DNA from 3 places in the Dactylosporangium sp. NPDC005555 genome. Region 3 is predicted to be linked to each of the others. Evidence: riboswitches for the same ligand, from Rfam matches in the RefSeq annotation. Region 3 holds a riboswitch; each other region holds the start of a gene.
What was found. Region 3 has a riboswitch for cyclic di-AMP ahead of ABZS58_RS04365 (C39 family peptidase). Riboswitches for the same ligand answer to the same signal wherever they lie in the genome.

Region 1: linked by a shared signal. The riboswitch ahead of ABZS58_RS11765 (NlpC/P60 family protein) and the one ahead of ABZS58_RS04365 (C39 family peptidase) in region 3 are both predicted to bind cyclic di-AMP.
Region 2: linked by a shared signal. The riboswitch ahead of ABZS58_RS15960 (hypothetical protein) and the one ahead of ABZS58_RS04365 (C39 family peptidase) in region 3 are both predicted to bind cyclic di-AMP.

What each region holds. Positions count from the first base shown of each region.
Region 1 covers NZ_JBEXDG010000008.1:103,385-105,578, reverse strand. Annotated here, with positions in the region: gene ABZS58_RS11770 (helix-turn-helix domain-containing protein) at 1-463, shown strand, start outside; cyclic di-AMP (ydaO/yuaA leader) riboswitch at 839-984, shown strand; gene ABZS58_RS11765 (NlpC/P60 family protein) at 992-1,978, shown strand; gene ABZS58_RS11760 (hypothetical protein) at 2,065-2,194, opposite strand, start outside.
Region 2 covers NZ_JBEXDG010000012.1:29,067-31,260, forward strand. Annotated here, with positions in the region: gene ABZS58_RS15955 (polyprenyl synthetase family protein) at 1-438, shown strand, start outside; gene ABZS58_RS15960 (hypothetical protein) at 499-1,245, opposite strand; cyclic di-AMP (ydaO/yuaA leader) riboswitch at 1,366-1,509, opposite strand; gene ABZS58_RS15965 (diguanylate cyclase) at 1,557-2,194, opposite strand, start outside.
Region 3 covers NZ_JBEXDG010000003.1:16,262-18,455, reverse strand. Annotated here, with positions in the region: gene ABZS58_RS04370 (hypothetical protein) at 1-539, opposite strand, end outside; cyclic di-AMP (ydaO/yuaA leader) riboswitch at 829-971, shown strand; gene ABZS58_RS04365 (C39 family peptidase) at 1,128-1,970, shown strand; gene ABZS58_RS04360 (transglycosylase domain-containing protein) at 1,981-2,194, opposite strand, start outside.

The DNA of each region.
Region 1 (2,194 bases), on a different contig from region 3:
CGTCGACCACGTCGTCCTGACGGACCTCGCCCGCACCCCCGCGTATGTCGCCACCGAGTGGGGCCGCGGGCTGGAGCAGGTCCTGGGGTCGCTCGGCCGCTGGTATTCCGCCGGCCCCGACCCGGGCACCAAGGGCGGCATGACCCCCGACGCGGTCGTCGTCGCCATGCGGACCATGGCGCCGCCGGTCCGGGCGACGGTCCCGCCGGTCGTGCTTCACCTGCACGACCGGCGCGACGCACGCCGGGCGGGCCCGCCGGTGCACAGCTTCCACACGGTCACCGACGGCGGCGCCGTACACGTGCGGACGGGCACGATCGCGAACCCCGCGGCGACCGTCACCGCGGACTCGACCACGTGGTGCGGGATCCTCTTCGAGGGCGTGGACCTGGACGCCGCGGACATCGACGGCGACCGCGCCGCCGTCGCCTCGATCGTGGCGCTCTACACCCCGCCGGTGTGACCACCGGCGGCGAGGATGGACCCGTGACCGTCGTCCTGTCCGTCCTGTACGTCACGCTGCTCATCACCGCCGTGACAGGGTGACGCCCGGCGACGCACCTGGTGGGTGCCGTCGGCGAACGTCACGTCGAGGAGCAGGATCGCCTGCCTCGGGCGGTTCCAGCGGAACCCGTACGGGCCAGAACCAGTACGGCATTTGCAAATGTGTCGAATTGCGAGGGGTCGTCCGCAGGGCCGCCTTGGGTCTGCGTTAAGTCCGCCTTAGATCGAGCCCCTTTGCTCTTCCGCGCCGTTACGTTTGTGCTGGCTGTCGGACGTCGTCGCCCCGCCGGGGCGGCCCGGGCAGCCGCCGCCGAGTCGTCGGCCGCGCCTGCTGTCCGGGCGTTCGCCGATGAGCCGGGGAACCATCCGGGGTTTGTCCCATGGGGTGAATCCGCGCCCGCCACACCGGGGCGCGGTAGGGCGCGCCTTCTTCTCGCCCGAATCCGTCAGCTAACCCGGTAGGCGGTCCGCGAAGAAGGACTGTCCCGTGTTCAACGGACGCACGACCATGCGCACCGCGGTCGTCGCGCTTGCGGTGGCGGCGCTCATCGCCCCCGCCAGTGCCGCACGCGCGGACCCGACCCCGGAAGAGCTCCAGGCCCAGATCGACAAGGGCAACAACGAGGTCGAGCTCGTCGTCGAGCAGTACAACAAGGTCAACGGCGACCTCGATGCCACCCAGGCGGCCATCGCCAAGCTGCAGGCCGACCTGGTGCCGCTGCAGGCCGACCTCGACGCCGCCCAGCACGACGCCGCCGCGTTCGCCGTCAACGCCTACAAGACCGGCGGCAACCTCGGCACCCTGTCGCTCATGCTCGGCGCGACCTCGACGGACGCCTTCACCGGCCGCGTCGGCACGCTGCAGGAGATCTCCCGCAGCCAGCAGCGCGACCTGGCCGCGTACAGCACGGCCAAGGGCACCTTCGACGCCGAGCAGCGCCGCCTCAACGACACCCTCGCCGCGCAAAGCCAGCAGAAGACCGAGCTGGCCACCCGCCGCAAGAAGATCGAGGGCGACATCAAGCGTCTCGACACCCTGCAGGCCAAGGCCGAGGCAGCCGCGGCAGCCGCCGCGAAACCCAAGACCACGGCCCCGGCGACGAACCCGGGCAAGCCCCCGGCCGTCTCCGGCAACGCGGGCAAGGCCGTCAACTACGCCTGGGCCCAGCTCGGCAAGAAGTACGTCTGGGGCGCCGCCGGCCCGAACACCTTCGACTGCTCCGGCCTGACCATGATGGCCTGGAAAGCCGCCGGGGTGTCCCTGCCGCACAACGCCGCCCAGCAATGGGGCAAGGTCCGCCACATCTCCCGCAGCCAGCTGGTCCCCGGCGACCTCGTCTTCTACAACGGCCTCGGCCACGTGGGCATCTACATCGGCAACAACCAGATCATCCACGCCCCCAACAGCCGCACCGTCGTGAAGGTTGCCCCGATCGACATCGACAGCCTCTACGGCTACGGCCGCCCGGGCTGACCCTCGATCGGCACAGACGGCGCCCCACCTCTCCCCCGTTGAGGTGGGGCGCCCGCCGTTCCGCCGCCCCGCAGCTCGACGCTGTCCTACGCCGCGTCGAGGCCAGGGCAGTACGTGGACGCTTCGGCCGTCGCCGCGTCCAGCTTCTTCTCGAAGTCCGGGTCGGCAACGCCCTCCGGGGTGAGCATCTTGCCGAGGGTCGCGACGAGCGCCTGC
Region 2 (2,194 bases), on a different contig from region 3:
GCGTGCGCGCTCGGCGCGATCGCCGGCGGCGGCGACCGCGCCAGGGTGGAGCAGCTGCGGCTGTTCGGCGTGCGGCTGGGCCTGGCCGTGCAGTTCACCGAGGACCTGCAGGGCATCTGGGGCGACCCCGCCGTGACGGGCCGTCCGGCGTTCCCGGACCTGCGCCGCCGCCGGCGCTCACTGCCGGTCGCCGCGGCCCTCGCCGCGGGCGCCGACGAGCTCGACGACCTGCTGCGCCGCGAGAGCCGTCTCAGCGACGCCGACCTCGAACGCGCCGCGAAGGTCATCGAGCGGGCCGGCGCCCGCACGTGGTGCGTCCGGCAGGCCGAGGATCTTCTGGCGCAGGCGCTGCTCGTCCTCGACCTGGCGATCCCGGAGCCGGCCGCGGTCGCCGAACTCGTCGCCCTGGCCCGCTGGGCGACCCGCCACCCCGCCTGAACCCTGCCGTGACCGCACCGCACCGCACCGAGCCGGCCCGGTACGGTGCGGTCACGGGCATCAGGTGAGGGCGCCGACGATCTGCGCCGCGCGGGTCGCGTGCTTCTGGTAGGCAGCCGGGAACGCCGAGCGCTGCACCGCCTGCGCGGCCGCGGTCACGCTCATCCGCTGCCACCCCTGCACGCGGGACAGCGCGTCGTAGAAGAGCATCGCGGAGTGTGCCGGACTCATCAGCTCGGCCACGGTGCCCCAGCCCTGGCTGGCCCGCTGCTGGAACAGCCCGACCGAGTCGTGGTCGGACGAGACGCCCTCGTGCGGCAGCCGCAGGCTGGACGGGACGGCGGAGCTGGCGACGTTGTAGAGGTCGCTCTCCTGCATCGCGGTCGCGATCGCCACCACGAGGGCCTGGTCGGGCATGCCCTGCGCCCGGCCCTGCTTGACGATGATCGCGGCGTTGTCCATCTGCCGCTGATCGAGGCCCGCGACCGGCCGGACGACGGGCGGTGCGGGCGGCACCGGCGGCACGACCGGCACCGCCGCGGCGAGCGGGCCTCCGGCCGGCGCGGACCCGGACGCAGACGCAGACGGCGACGGCGACGCGGACCCGGAAGCCGGCGGCGAGGACGTGGCGACGACGCCCGGCTCGGCGTACGCGGGGCCGGTGAACGGCGGCGACTCGGCCGGCACGCCGGCCAGGATCGAGGCGGACAGCACAGCGACCGAGAAGGCGCCGGTCTTCGCGACGAACCGGGCGTTGAACGCCGGCCGGCGATGTCGCGGATTGAACTCGCGTGGCAATGACTTCACTACTGATATTTCCTCTTCGTGGCAGGCAGCATCGGCACGCCGCCAAGAGGACGGCGCGCTGGAAGGGGGGAATCAGCGGTGCGGCGTTACGTGGTCATGCGGGCGGCAAGCATCGACGCAGACTCCTTCCGTGGCCGCCTACCGGGTTAGCTGACGGGTTCGGGCGGGAAGCTTCGCCCTACCGTGGCCCAGCCACGGATACACCCCAGAGGACTACATGGGTCCCCGGCTCGCGAACGTCTCGCGACTCGACGGCGCCCGCCCGGCAGCACCCGATGGGGTGCAGGTCGACCGGAGCAGACCACCCGACCCTACTGGGCCGCTTCTGGCCGGGCCAACCGCAGCAACGGCAATCCACCCGGCGCACCCGAACGATCACCGAACGCTGTCACCCGGCCGGTCACCTCTCCGGCGTGACGGCCGCCCTTGACCAGGTACATCGCCCGGTCGGCGGCACGCAGCGCGGCGCCCGCGTCCTCGACCGTGTCATCGATCACGGCCACGCCGACGCTGACCCGGACCCGCATGATGTGCCCCTGGTGCGTGACGGGTGCGGCGACGGAGCGCTCCAGGCGGTCGACGAGCGCGCCGAGGTCGGCGACGGCGACGTTGCCGGTGAGCACCACGAACTCGTCGCCGCCGAGCCGGGCGACGGTGTCGGTGGGTCGAACCAGCGACACCAGCCGCTGCGCGACGGCGACGAGGACCGCGTCGCCCGCGTCGTGGCCGAGGGTGTCGTTGACGACCTTGAAGTCGTCGAGGTCGCAGAAGAGCAGCGCGCTGATCACCTGCTCGGTGCGGGCCCGCCGGACCGCGGCCGCGAGGGGTCCGGCGAAGGCGTCGCGGTTGGCGAGGCCGGTCAGCGGGTCGCGGGACGCCCGCCGCACGAGGTCGGCCTCGGTCGCCTTGCGGCCGGTGATGTCCTGCACCTGCGTGATCGCGAACGCCG
Region 3 (2,194 bases):
GCGATCCCCACGACGGCCGCGCGCCGCGGCAGGCTCAGCTGCCGGGCGACGTCGACGATCGCGACGGCGTTGTTCATCTCGGCCTGGGTCAGCCCGCCGACCGGCGCGTGCACGGTCGGCGACGGCGCCGCCGGTGCCGCCGGCGATGCCGGTTGCGCGGCGGACGGTGCCGGGGCGGCCTTCGTCGGTGCCGGAGTGGCCTTCGCCGCCGGCGGCGGGACGGTGCCCGCACCGTCGGCGGGTTTCCGGGCGCGGCTGCGTGAGGCGGGCCCGTCGGCCGCCGAACGTCCGGCGTCGACGGCGAGCGCCGCACTGTTCACCGGCACGGGGCCGGGTCCGGCCGACGACGACAGCGTCGGGGACAGGCCGATCGCCGTGACCGCGGCGGTGATCACGGCGTACCGGCGGATCTCGGGCGGCACGGGTGCGCGCAGCCGGAAGCGGGCCGCGTGCCTCCCGCGGCGGGAGCGGCGCAGGTGGCGTGGACCGCGCACGTGCGCACCGCTGAACTGCTGGTCATCGTCGGCGCCCGGGAGCATCCGGCGAGCCTAGGGTGACTCCGGATCCGGGGTCGTGCCAGGCGTGCGAAGCAGCCGACCGGACACTGGGCGTGCCGCACCGAGCCGGGGCGCGGCCGGCGAGGTGCACCGGGGCACGCCGCATCCGACCGGCGGGCGGCCCGTGCGCCCGCGGTCTGCACCCGGGCCGTTCGCCACGGCGTCGTCACGCCCGGTAGCCGCGGAGCGTGGCGGATCCGGTGCCTTCCCGCCGCCCCGGTAGGGTCCCTCGCATCCGCCCGGCCCACCGTCACCCACCTCGGATGACACCGCGGCGGATCCGCTGAGTCGCGTCCACGCGAGCCGGGGAACCAAGCACCACCGGGGTGAATCCGCGGGGCCTGAGCCTCGAGGTAGGGCGATCTTCCCGCCCGAACCCGTCAGCTAACCCGGTAGGCGGCACCGGAAGGAGCACTCCGTGCAGCCACTGACCCGGCATCACCCGTGTCGCGGCACCTCGACCCGCGGCCCGGCCCGGTAGCCACCGGCCCTCACCGCACCGGCCTGCGCCCGGATCACGTCCGGCACCGGCAACAGCAGCCGTCATCCAGCATGTCTGTCGAGGTACCCGTGAGTTACCTGTACAAACCCAGGCACCACCAGAACCCGGTCCCGTCGCGCTCCCGCGTGCTGCCGATCGCGGCCGCCGCGGCGGTCCTCGCGGTGACCGTGGCCGTCGGCGTGGCCGTGCACGCCTCGGCCCCCGCACCGGCGGCCGACACGCAGTCGCTGACCTCCGCGGATCCGTCGCGATCCGGCGTCGCCCAGACCGCGCGTGACCGGCAGCGCACGCAGGCGGCGCCCGACGCCGCGGGCACCCCGTCGAAGACCCGCGCCGGTGCGGCGCCGTCTGCGGCACCGTCCAAGCCCGCCCCGCCCGCCGCCACCACACCGGCCGCCCCGGCGGCGAAGGAACTCGCGTACCGGTTCGCCTGGCAGGAGAACTTCTACTTCTGCGGCCCGGCGGCGACCCGGATCGCACTGACCGCGCGAGAGATGTACCCGTCCCAGTCCGAGGTCGCCCAGAGCCTGCGCACGACCGTCAACGGCACCGACTCCGCCGACGACACCACGCGGTCGCTCAACGCGTACACGAAGACCTCCTTCTACAAGTCGCACTACATCACCGGTCAGTCGGCCACCCAGGCGGAGATCGACCAGATGCAGGCGGACGTCGTCAACGCGATCACCAACGGCTACGCCGTGGTCGCCAACATCGCCGGCTCCACCGTGGACGACAAGGGGGGTTCGCACTCGTACCCGGGCGGCCACTACCTCACGGTGGTGGGGTACAGCAACGGCGGCACGACGGTGAAGATCGCCGACCCCGCGGACGCCCTGGGCGTCGGGTACTACACGCTGACGACGGCCAAGCTCGCGCACTGGGTCGCCCTGCGCGGATACTCCGCCTGACGCGGCGCGGTCAGCGGCCCAGCGCCCGCACCCGGCTGGGTGGCCGGAACGCCTGGGCCGGCTGACCGCGCAGCGCGGCCGCGATGCTCTGCGCGACGGCGGCGTTGACCGAGCCGGCGACGCCGCTGCCCACGTGGTCGTTCGGGTTGTCCGCGTTCACCGCGATGCCGGCCGCCGCGATCTGCGGGGTGAAGCCGACGAACGTCTCGGTCGAGTTGTACTCG